One region of the Streptomyces sp. NPDC006296 genome, then DNA from elsewhere that is predicted to be linked to it. Evidence: riboswitches for the same ligand, from Rfam matches in the RefSeq annotation. Region 1 holds a riboswitch; each other region holds the start of a gene.

The links. Region 1 has a riboswitch for cyclic di-AMP ahead of ABZ172_RS13165 (transglycosylase SLT domain-containing protein). Riboswitches for the same ligand answer to the same signal wherever they lie in the genome.
Region 2: it holds a riboswitch for cyclic di-AMP, as region 1 does, so the genes downstream of both, ABZ172_RS12310 (M23 family metallopeptidase) here and ABZ172_RS13165 (transglycosylase SLT domain-containing protein) in region 1, are expected to answer to the same signal.
Region 3: it holds a riboswitch for cyclic di-AMP, as region 1 does, so the genes downstream of both, ABZ172_RS02290 (LysM peptidoglycan-binding domain-containing M23 family metallopeptidase) here and ABZ172_RS13165 (transglycosylase SLT domain-containing protein) in region 1, are expected to answer to the same signal.

The regions. Positions count from the first base shown of each region.
Region 1 is NZ_JBEXRT010000015.1:60,423-64,271, reverse strand. It holds gene ABZ172_RS13175 (sugar isomerase) at 1-201, shown strand, start outside; gene ABZ172_RS13170 (hypothetical protein) at 267-845, opposite strand; gene ABZ172_RS13165 (transglycosylase SLT domain-containing protein) at 1,093-1,932, opposite strand; cyclic di-AMP (ydaO/yuaA leader) riboswitch at 1,937-2,122, opposite strand; gene ABZ172_RS13160 (hypothetical protein) at 2,479-2,709, shown strand; gene ABZ172_RS13155 (ferredoxin) at 2,895-3,086, opposite strand; gene ABZ172_RS13150 (cytochrome P450) at 3,136-3,849, opposite strand, start outside.
Region 2 is NZ_JBEXRT010000014.1:11,856-15,704, reverse strand. It holds partial or broken gene ABZ172_RS12320 (MerR family transcriptional regulator) at 26-127, shown strand; gene ABZ172_RS12315 (PP2C family protein-serine/threonine phosphatase) at 267-1,424, shown strand; cyclic di-AMP (ydaO/yuaA leader) riboswitch at 1,658-1,810, shown strand; gene ABZ172_RS12310 (M23 family metallopeptidase) at 1,822-2,862, shown strand; gene ABZ172_RS12305 (aldo/keto reductase) at 3,085-3,849, shown strand, end outside.
Region 3 is NZ_JBEXRT010000002.1:206,805-210,653, reverse strand. It holds gene ABZ172_RS02300 (STM4011 family radical SAM protein) at 1-430, shown strand, start outside; gene ABZ172_RS02295 (SGNH/GDSL hydrolase family protein) at 507-1,334, opposite strand; gene ABZ172_RS02290 (LysM peptidoglycan-binding domain-containing M23 family metallopeptidase) at 1,498-2,418, opposite strand; cyclic di-AMP (ydaO/yuaA leader) riboswitch at 2,424-2,583, opposite strand; gene ABZ172_RS02285 (tyrosine-protein phosphatase) at 2,998-3,822, shown strand; gene ABZ172_RS02280 (DUF6126 family protein) at 3,832-3,849, opposite strand, start outside.

The DNA of each region.
Region 1 (3,849 bases):
TTCGGCGAGGCCCCGGAAGGTCTCCGGGAGCAGGTGCGGGCGACCGGGGCCCGCTGGGTGGAGAGCGGTCTGGATCCGCTGGCCGATCTGGTCAGGGTCCAGCGGCTGGCGGTCGCGCGCGCGGCGGCCCGCGGCCTCGATCCCGACCTGCCGCGGCATCTGACCCGGTCGGTGGTGCTCGACGACGCGGCCGGGGCCTGAGGCCTCGCACGGCATGCCGCGCACCGGGCCGGCGCGGGCCCGGTGCGCGGCCGTGACCGTGGAGGTCAGGCCTCTTCGAAGTAGGCGTCCAGCGCCTCGTCGAGTTCCGCGGTCCACCGCTTGAGGTCGCCGCGGGCCCCGGCCTCGACCTCGGCGTTGAACCACCGGCGGCTGGACAGGTGGACGGTCACGGTGAACCGGCGTCCGAAGCGGCCGGTCCTGACCTCGACCGCCCCGATCTCGGACCAGTCGAACTCGGCCTCCTGGTCGTCGAGCCGGAAGCGGACACCGTCGGCGTCCACCCGGATGGATCCGCGCCGGTCGCTGACCTCGAAGACGGGACCCTCCCCGTCGTCGGCCTCCCTCTTCCGGCTCCCCGCCCCGGACGCCGCCCCGGCGTCCTCGGGGGCCGCGCCACCGTCCGGGGCGTCGCCGTCACCGGGGGCCGCGGCGTCCGCGGGCCCCTCCACGGACTCGTCGGCCGCCTCCTCGGCGGGCGCTTCGGCGTCCCGGATCCTCGCGGGCTCCGCCTTCTCCGTCTCCTCCGTCCGCGCGGGGGCAGGGGCCGTCAGGCCGGGGATGTACGCCGGGTCTGTCCCCGCGGCGAACTCGGGCTTCGTGTTCGAATCTATGCGCTGCTCCACGGCGGGCAGTATGGACGACGAAGCTGTACGAGGACCAGTCGCCCGGGCCGTGCCGGGCCCGCCCCAGGGCGTGTCGTGGCATCTGTCGCCCGCATGGTCGGCCCTGACGGGCCGCGGGGGCCTCCGGACACGAACGGCTCCGGACAACGCGAAGCGGGTGGTGCGGGTTCCGCCGAACCCGCACCACCCGTCAGTACCGCTGCTCCGTCAGACACCCGTGCGACGGAGGTTTCGCCTGCGCGAGGACTCAGTAGGCCCCGAAGACGTTGTCGATCGAACCGTACTTGTCCGCGGCGTAGTTGCACGCGGCCGTGATGTTGGCGACCGGGTCGTAGCTGTCCATCGAGGTGCCGGGCACGTGGTAGGCCTGGAAGGTCGGGTCGATGACCTGGAGCAGCCCCTTGGACGGGATGCCCGCAGCGGCGTTCGAGTCCCAGTTGTTGATGGCCTGGGGGTTGCCCGCGGACTCGCGGATGATGTTGCGGTGGATGCCCTCGTAGGTGCCGGGGATGCCGTGCTGCGCCATGACGGCGAGCGACTCCTTGATCCAGCCGTCGAGGTCGTTGGTGTAGGCGGTCGGAGCGGCCTCGGGGGCGGGTGCGCTCTCCGCGGCGAGCGCGGTCGTGCGCTCCGAGCGGTCGGCGCGGTCGGCGCTCTTCTCACGGTCGGACGAGGTGGAGGCCTTGGATTCGGCCTTGTCCGCCTTCTTGCCGTCGGCCTTGGCGCCGATCGTCAGCTTCAGGCCGGGGTGAATCAGGTCCGGATTTCCGCCGACAGCCTTCTGGTTGTCCTCGTACAGGGCCTTCCAGCCACCGCTGACGGAATGCTCACGAGCGATCTTGGCGAGGGTGTCACCCAAGATCACAGAATAGGTGGTGGGCTCGGACTTTTGCGCGGCAATTCCCTTGCCGGTCGCGGGAGTCGACGTCGCCGCCTTTTCGACGGCGGTCGGCTGGGCCGGGGCCGCGAAGGCGCCGGTGGCACCGATCACGGGGAGGGCCAGGGCGGCTCCGCCCGTGCTCACGGCGATGATGCCGCGGGTGAGCGAACTGGTGCTGAAACGACGGTGCTTACCGTTTTCGGGCATGCTGAATTCCTCTCCGTCGCCTGCGAAGTGAGCTGTCGGGTTCGGGCTGGAGATGCCCGGCCGCACAGGAATGCGACTTCACCCCGAGCCGTTCCGGAAACCGGATCGGCACTTACTTGGGTCCCCCGCTCCTGCCGTACGAGAAGTGGTCGGGTAATCGGGCGGCGGCAGGATTCGGCGTTCCGCCCGGAGTGATGGTGACCGTAGGCGAGAAACAGGGAAAGGAACAAGCCTGGTTCGGTGATCACAATTCATTCGCAAGATCATTGCGCCGGAATTCATGTAATCCACCCCACATCGCGCCGCCCGCTTCTCTTGGCACAGAAGGGAACCGGCGGCCCTGCCGCTGCGTCAGGAGCGCAGGAGGTGACCCTGGTCACGGAGTCCGATTCGGGCGTTTTGCTCCAGCGCGAAGGGGCTCAGGTCACACGAAATGGCCTTTTATGGATTACCGGATCAAATTCTAAAAACGTACTAAAACGGGCATAAGGCTCATGGGTGAGGCGGTCACGCATACCCGGAAGGCGGGCGTGGAACCGATCCGCCATGACTCAGAACCCGCACGCCCCGGCCCCTCGGATCACCGTCCTGCCCGTCCAGCCCGGGGATCCGCCCTTCCGCCTCGTGGAGATCGACGGAGAGGTCGTCGGGAGTGCGACCGCGATGACGGACGTGCTGATCCTCGCGGCGACGGTCGGCATCCCGGTGGAGGACCTCGACGACCCGGCCACCGTCCGGTGGGTGGGAGGGGACAAGCTCAGCTGGAAGCCGCACTGAGCGGACCGGTCCGCCGGGACACGCCCCGGGCCGCGAGGCGCGGACCCCGCTGCTGCGGAGCTCACCGCCACGGCCGGGGCGGGAGGCGACACCGCGGACGGCCGGGGCGGGAAAAGGCCGGACAGGGACCGGACAGGCGTGAGCCGGGGCCGGGCGGTGCCCGGCCCCGGCTGTGGTCCCCGGTGTCAGCCCTCGATACGGATGGCGAGGGCGGGGCAGACCGCCGCGGCCTGCTGGACGTCGTCGGCCCGCGACTCCGCCGGCGCGGGGTCGAGCAGGACGGCGATGCCGTCGTCGTCCTGGTCGAACACGTCGTCAGCGGCGACCACGCACTGGCCGGACGCCACGCACTTGTCCTGGTCGAGGATCACTTTCATGGGTACTCCTTGGTCGGTGTCTCTGCGGGGAGGGTGCGGGGCGGTGAGGTCACCAGGCCACCGGCAGTTCGTACACGCCGTAGACGGCCCCGTCGTGCTTGAACGACAGCTCGTCGAGGGCGGCGTCCAGCCGGAGGGTGGGGATGCGCCGGTAGAGGGTGCTGTAGACGACCTGGAGCTCCATGCGGGCCAGCGGCTGGCCGAGGCACTGGTGCACGCCGAACCCGAAGGCCACGTGGCGCCGCGCGTCCCGGTGCAGATCGAGCCGGTCGGGGTCGTCGAAGACCTCGGGGTCGCGGTTGCCGATGTCGTTGGGCACGATGATCCCCTCACCGGCCCTGATCACCTCGCCGCCGATCTCGATGTCCTCCAGGGCCGCGCGCCTGCGTCCGCCGTGGGTGATGTTGAGGTAGCGCAGCAGCTCCTCCACCGCGCCCGCGACGACCTTGGGGTCGTCGGTCCCGCGCAGCCGGTCGAGCTGGTCGGGGTGCTGGAGCAGGGCGAGCGTGCCGAGGGCGATCATGTTGGCGGTGGTCTCGTGTCCGGCGATCAGCAGGAGCACACCCGTCTCGGCCGCGTCCCGGCGGGTCAGCTCGCCCGCCCGGACGCGGGTGCCGAGGCCTGACAGGAGGTCGTCGGCGGGCTGGGCGATCTTGTGGCCCATCAGCTCGTCCAGGTACTCGATCAGGTTGTTGTAGGCCGTGGTGCGGCCCTCGGGGGGCCCGGTGCGGCTGATCAGGACCTTGCTGTTCTCCTGGAAGAA
Region 2 (3,849 bases), on a different contig from region 1:
CGCGGACCGGCTCCGGAGGGCGCGGGTCGCCGATCCCCGCTTCGGGAGCAACTACGATCGCCACGGAGACGGAACCGCCGTCTCCGTACGGGATGCACTGACGACTCACGCGCAGCGCCGGCTCTCCGGCCGACCCCCGGAGCGCGGTGCTCCGGCGCGCTCCTCCCTTCGGCCCATGACGAGCCGCCCTCCGGCGCGGCTCCGGGCGGCCGGGGCGGGGCGCGGTACCGTCCGCAGCCGTGGGTGGACCGGGCAGGAGCACACAGGTGGGGAAGCGGGACGGAAGGCGAGGGCGCGGTGCCGGGGGATCCCGTTCCCGGCGGTTCGTGCGCGCCCTGCCCGCGCTGATGATCTGCGCCGGGGTGGCCTTCGACCTGGTCACGCCGACCGAGGTGACCGCGGTGCCGCTCTTCGCCGCGGCCCCGCTGATCGCCGCCCCGTTCTTCTCGCTGGCCGGCACGGTGCGGGTCGGGGTGGCCGCGGTCCTCGTGGTGTTCGCCCTGCGGTTGTCGGGCGGCGCGGTCTACGGGGTCGTGTCGATCACGGATCTGCTGACCCTGGTGACCGTCGCGGCGCTCTCCCTCGTCATCAACCTCGTCGTGCGCCGCGGGAACGAGCAGCTGGCCTCGGCGCGGGTCATCGCGGAGACCGCGATGCGCGCGGTGCTGCCGAAGCCGGAGGACCGGATCGGCGGACTGCTGGTCGCCGCGCGGTACGAGGCGGCCCAGGCGGACGAGTTCGTCGGCGGTGACCTGTTCGCCGTCGCGGACACGCCGTACGGGGTGCGCCTGGTGGTGGGGGACGTCCGGGGCAAGGGGCTGGACGCCGTGGCGGCGGTGGCCGTCGTGATCGGGGCGTTCCGGGAGGCCGCCGAGCAGGAGATGTCGCTGGAGGGGGTGGCCCAGCGGCTGGAGCGTGCGCTGGCCCGGGAGGGCTCGCGCCGGGGCGGGCTCGACTCCATGGAGGGGTTCGTCACCGCGGTCCTGGCGGAGATCCCGGCCGGCTCGGACACCCTGCGCGTCATCAACCGGGGCCATCCCGAACCGCTCGTGCTGCACCCGGACGGGGCGCTCGACGTGCTGGCGCCGACCGCGCCCGCCCTGCCGCTGGGGATGGGGCTGGGTGCGTGGCCCGACCGGTCGGACGAGTGGACGCTGCCGGCCGGGGCGATGCTGCTGGCGTTCACCGACGGGCTCTCCGAGGCCCGGAACATGACCGGGGTCTTCTACGACCCGGCCGCGCGGCTGCGCGGCCGGCTCTTCCCGGGGCCCGAGGAGCTGCTGTCCGCGCTCACCGACGACGTACGGCTGCACACCGGGGGCCGGTCGACGGACGACCTGGCGCTGCTCGCGGTCGCCCGTCCGGCGAGGGGCCAGCAGGAGCGGCGGACCACCGTGAAGATCGTGCGACGGGACAGTGAATGAACCGTCGCGACCGTCGGTAGTCGAAGGACCCCGCTCCGCATAACATATGACGCACCGTCAGAAACGGGCGGCTGGATTCACCCTGCTCAACTCGACCGTTTGCGCCCGTTTGAGCCCTGTAAGTCCAGGGCGGAGGCGTGAACGATCTGTAGGAACAGCTTGGAATCGGACCCGTGTGTCTATTAACGTTCGATAACGCAGCACGGTCGTACAGGCCGCCGCAAGAGGCGGCACCGTGCGCAGCGCCGAATTCCGCAAGGGAACCGGGGAACCACCTACATGGGGTGAATCGGACACCTGTGTCTCGTGAGAGGCAGAGGGGCCCGTAGGAGACCTTCCTGCTCCGAACCCGTCAGCTAACCCGGTAGGCGAGAAGGAAGGAAAGGAGAGCGCCCACGTGGCGTCAAATCAGCCTGCCCCCGAGGCTCCGGCACCCTTCAGGACCGCCGGCTTCGGTGACGAGGACAGGTCGTGGGGGGAATGGAACCCCACCGAGGAGTCCGTCCGTCCCGTACGCGGCCGGCATCGCGTGGCCAAGCAGCGCGGCCTCGCCCGTAGTTCCACCGTCCTCGGCGTCGGTGTCATCGCGGCCGTCGGTGCGGGTGGCATGGCCACCGCGCAGAGCAAGCCGCCGGTCTCCATCTCTCTTCCCGATTCCATCGCGGACAACCTTCCCGACGCCAAGTCCCTGCCCGGCGTCGGCGCGTTCATGTCCAGCGACTCCGGCGCGGACCACGAGACGGTCGCCGCGTCCGCCCCCCTCACCACCGCGGGCATCACCGCCGCCGAGGCCGAGCAGGGCGCCACCGACGCGGGCGAGGCGCTGCGCGCCCGCATCCTCCAGCAGGCCGAGCAGCAGCAGGCCGGCGCCGAGGCCGAGGCGAAGGCGGCGGAGGAGCAGGCGGCGGCCGATGCGGCCGCGGCCCAGGCGGCGAAGCGGCAGAGCGCGGCGGAGGCCGAGGCCGCCGCGAAGAAGAAGGCGGCGGAAGAGGCGGCGAAGAAGAAGGCGGAGGCCGAGCGCCTCGCCAAGCTCGCCGCCAGCTACGCGGTCCCGACCTCGTCGTACTACATCAGCTCCACCTTCGGTCAGGCCGGTTCGATGTGGTCCTCCGGGCACCACACGGGGCTGGACTTCGCGGCGCCGACCGGTACCCCGGTCAAGGCCGTGCACAGCGGCACGGTGAAGTCGGCCGGCTACTCCGGTTCGTACGGCTACCGCACGGTCCTGGAGCTCGACGACGGCACCGAGGTCTGGTACTGCCACCAGTCCTCGATGGACGTGACCGCCGGGCAGAAGGTCACCACCGGCCAGACCATCGGCCGTGTCGGTGCCACCGGCAACGTGACGGGTGCGCACCTGCACCTGGAGATCCACACCCCGGACGGCACGGGTATCGACCCGATGAGCTGGCTCCGCGGCAAGGGCCTCACGATCTGATCCCCCGCGCGCCGGTCACGGCGTGGCAGTACCCCGGCGGCCCTGACGCACGACCCCCCGACGTCAGGGCCGCCGGCCTGTCCGGGGCGGTCGCCGGTCCGCCCCGCCGCTGTCGTGGGGCCGTCCGCCGCTGCCCGGCCCGGAGTACTCCGGACCGGCACGGTCCGGGGCGCACCGGCGTGGAGCGGAATAGTTGCTTCCGTCGATGGGTTGTCCTTGGGCATGACATCTCTGCGCCCTCTCGGTTCCTCAGGCCTCCAGGTCTTCCCCCTCGCCCTCGGCGGCAACGTCTTCGGCTGGACGGCCGACGAGGAGCGGACGTTCGCCGTCCTCGACGCGTACGTGGCGGCGGGCGGCAACTTCATCGACACCGCCGACTCCTACTCCGCCTGGATCCCGGGCAACCAGGGCGGTGAGTCGGAGACGCTCATCGGTGCGTGGCTGGCGGCCCGGTCCCGCCGCGACGACGTCGTCATCGCCACCAAGGTCGGCGCCCACCCCGCGTACAAGGGGCTCTCGGCCACCACGATCAAGCAGGCGGCCGAGGCGTCCCTGCGCCGGCTCGGCACCGACCACATCGACCTGTACTACACGCACTTCGACGACGAGAGCGTCCCCGTCGAGGAGATCGTCACGGCGCTCGACCAGCTGGTGAAGGCGGGGACGGTGCGGGAGATCGCCGCCTCCAACATCAGCCCCGAGCGGCTCCGGGCCTCCCTGGAGTTCTCCGAGCGTGAGGGCCTGGCCCGTTACGTCGCGCTGCAGCCGCACTACAACCTCGTCTCCCGCGACACCTACGAGGGCGCGCTCCAGGAGACCGCGGCCGCCGCGGGTCTCGCCGCCGTGCCGTACTTCGCGCTCGCCGCGGGCTTCCTCACGGGCAAGTACCGGCCGGGGACGACCGTCGAGAGCGCGCGGGCCGAGGGCGCGGGCAAACACCTGGCGACCGAGCGGGGCCGCGCGGTGCTCGCGGTGCTCGACCGGATC
Region 3 (3,849 bases), on a different contig from region 1:
GGTGTACCTCTGGGTCAACGCCGCCGAGGGGCACACCTACACCGACGAGGAGGCGGAGCGCTGGACGGCCCTGGACCCGCTGTTCCCCTACAGCAGGCATCCGCATCGCTCGGCGGGACTGCCGTGCCGGACGGGCGAGTCGGTGGTCTCGGTGGACGGCGACGGGACGGTGCGCCGCTGCCACTTCGTCCGTGCCGAGCTGGGCAATCTCTACGACGGCAGCTTCCGTGACGCGCTGGGACCGCGGGGCTGCCCGCTCGCCGTGTGCGACTGCCACATCGGCTACGTCCACCTGGAGACGCTGCCGCTGTACGACGTCTTCGCGGGCGGGGTGCTGGAACGGATACCGGCCCGCCCGGTGCGGACCGCTCCGGACGGGCCCGTGTCACCGGGCCCGTCCCGGAGGCCGCTCCCGCTGGTCGGCCGCTGAGGGCGCGCGCCGGGCGGGCCGGAGGACGGCGGGCCGGAGGGGCGCGCCGGGGGCGGGCGCCGCGGTCCCCGTGCGGTCAGAGCGGCAGCAGGTCGGGGCGCTTGGCCTCGACGTGGTCCCCGGAGGACTCTCCGCGGAGCCTGCGGCCGATCCACGGGACGAGGTACTCGCGCGCCCAGTGGATGTCGTCGCGCCGCACCTCCAGCGGTCCGCGCTGTGCCTGCGGGGGCCACACCTGGTCCGGGTCGGCCGGCACGTCGAGGCCGAGGACCTGGGCGGCGCGCAGCGCGACCCGGGTGTGGCCCTCCGGTGAGAGGTGCAGCCGGTCGTTGTCCCAGGCCCGCCTGTCCTGCACGGACCGCAGGGACCAGAGGTCCAGGACCGGGCAGTCGTAGCGGTCGGCGATGGACCGGACGTGCGCGGTGTACGTGGCGATCTTGCCCCGCAGGTGCTTGAGGACGGGGATGCCCCGGGTGTCGAAGCCGGTGGTGACCATGACGGTGCCGACCGAGCCCGCCAGGTCGGCCACCGCACGCTCGAAGCGTTCGGCCACGTCGTCCGGGTCGGAGCCGGGACGGAGGATGTCGTTGCCGCCCGCGCAGAAGCTCACCAGATCAGGTGCCAGCTGCTTGGCGCGGGGGACCTGCTCCGCGACTATCTGGTCGAGGAGGCGTCCGCGTACGGCGAGATTGGCGTACCGGAAATACCCGTGCGGGTCGTCCAGGGGGCCGACCATCGCGTCGGGAACGGGAAGCTGATCCGCCAGCAGGACCGCGAACCGGTCCGCCCAGCCGACGAGTGTCCCGCCGGGTCCGGGGTCCCCGACCCCTTCGGTGAAGCTGTCGCCGATCGCCGCGTACGACCCGATGGTGCCTTGTCTTCTGTTTTTCGAATCGTCTGCCACAAGCGCTTATCCTGCACCTTCGAATGTGACCTACGCGACCGTAATAAGGGGTTGACGGGTGGTGACAAAGACCACCCGGTCAGTTTTTGGTAAAGCAGGAATAAGGAAGAGGGGCGGTGCGCCCTGCGCACCGCCCCTCTTCCCGGTTCCCGTCCGGTGTGCCTCAGAGGGACACGCCGTGCGCGCGCAGGTAGGCGATCGGGTCGACGTCCGAGCCGTAGGCCGGGCCGGTCCGGATCTCGAAGTGGAGGTGCGGGCCGGTGGAGTTGCCGGTGGAGCCGGAGAGGCCGATCTGCTGACCACCGGTCACGGTCTGGCCGGCCGAGACCTCCAGGGAGGACAGGTGGGCGTACTGGGAGTACATGCCGTCGCTGTGCTGGATGACGACCTCGTTGCCGTAGGAGCCGCTCCATCCGGCGGAGACCACGGTGCCCTCACCGACGGACCGGACGCTGGTGCCGGAGGCGGCCTGGAAGTCGGAGCCGGTGTGGTACCCGCTGGACCAGCTGGCGCCGGAGGCGCGGTACTGCGTGGTGACGTTGGGGTTCTCGACCGGGCTCGTCCAGCCGGAGGCGTTGCTCTGCGAGGCGCCGGAGCCGGAGGTCTCGGCGGCGGTCTCCTCGACCGGGGCCGCCGTCTTCTCCGCCGGAGCGGCCGGAGCGGCCTTCTCGACCGCCTTCTCCGCCGTCGACGGAGTGGTCCGGGAGGGCGCGGTCCCGGCGGAGCCGGACCCCTCGGCCCCGAGGACGAGCTTCATGCCCGGGAGGATGAGGTCGGGGTTGCCGCCGACGACGTCGCGGTTGTTCTGGTACAGCTTCTGCCAGCCGCCCTTGACCTGGTGCTCGGTCGCGATCTTGGCCAGGTGGTCGCCGCGGACCACGGAGTAGGTCTTCGGGGTGCTCTTCGCCGCCGGGGCGGAGGCGCCGTGGGTGACGGGCGTGGCCGGGGCCGCCTGTCCGGCTGCGTGGGCGCCGGTGGCGCCGATCAGCGGGAGGGCGAGTACGGCGCCGCCGGTGCCCGCGGCGAGGACGCCTCGGGAGATCGGGCCGGACTTCTTACGTCGGTGCTTGCCGTGTGCGGGCATGGGGGATGTCCTCTCCGGCGCCTGCGAGGTGAGCTGTCGGGTTCGGACTGGAGATGCCCGGCCGCGCGGTGCGCGTCTTGACCCCGAGCCGTACCGGATCGCTCCGGACGGCGGCCTACCTGGTTCCCCCGCTCCTGCCACGCATGAGTTCGGTGCGGATTCCGGGCGGCGGCAGGATTAGGCGTTCCGTCCGGATTGACGGTGACCGTAAGCGAGCGCGGACTCCGCGAACAAGCCGCGCACCATCAAACGGAATCCGCGCTTCATTTCCGGTGCGGAATTCCCGTCACACTCCGTGGATTACGGATCTTGGCTTTCCGCGCCCCGCCGGGAATACCCACCGGGGCTTTCACCACGGTCCGTCACGGATATGATCCCGCTCACCCACCTCCCGCCATCTCCCGTACAAGCGGGGCATGTTCCCCTAAATACGCCAATACGGACACACGGCGATCTTCCGCCGCTCGGCGGACCCGCCGCCGCGACGACCGGGACGGCCGGCCGCTGCGGTGGTGTCGTATCGTCGCGGGCGTGCCCCGTCGGCGAGCGGCGCCGACGCCCGAGACTCCAGGAGTCCTTGTGACGCAGCTGCCAGAGGTCCCGCCGGCCGGCCACGGACCGGAGGAGGTCGGCCTGACCGGCGTCCGCAACTTCCGCGACGTCGGCGGGCTGCCGACGACGGACGGCCGCACCCTGCGGTACGGGCGCCTCTACCGCAGCGGTCACCTGGCGCACGCCACCGAGGCCGACGCCGCCTTCCTCGCCGGACTCGGCCTGCACACGGTCTTCGACTTCCGCAACGCGGCCGACCACAAGCTCGACGGACTGGACGTGGAGCTGCCCGGCGTGCGGAACGTCAGCATTCCGCTCTCCGACCCGGCCGACGGCGTGGAGTTCTGGCGGCTGGTGCGGGACGGGAACATCGAGCAGCTGCGCTCGATCCTGGCCGACGGCAAGGGCACGGAACGGATGATCGCCTCCTACCGCTCGATCATCAGGGACCGCACCGCCGAGCACAGCCGTGTGCTGCACGCACTGGCGGAGGACAGCGTGCCGGCACTGATGCACTGTGCCGCGGGCAAGGACCGCGCGGGCCTCTCGATCGCGGTCTCACTGCTGGCCGTCGGGGTGGAGCGGGAGGCCATCGAGGCGGACTACCTCAAGTCGAACGACGCGCACCGCCGCTACCGGGTGCGGCGCAGCGACACCTCCGCGGCGGGCATGTCCGACGAGGTGATGGAACTGCTCGATCCGCTCTTCGGCGCGGAGGCCGCGTACCTGAGCGCGGCGTTCTCCACCATCGAGGAGGTCTGGGGCAGCACCGACCGCTACCTCCTGGAAGGACTGAAGATCGGTCCGGAGACCCGCGAGAAGCTCCGCGAGCGGCTCGTCGAGGACGCGTGAGACCGGCGCTCAGCCCTTCCCGGCGAC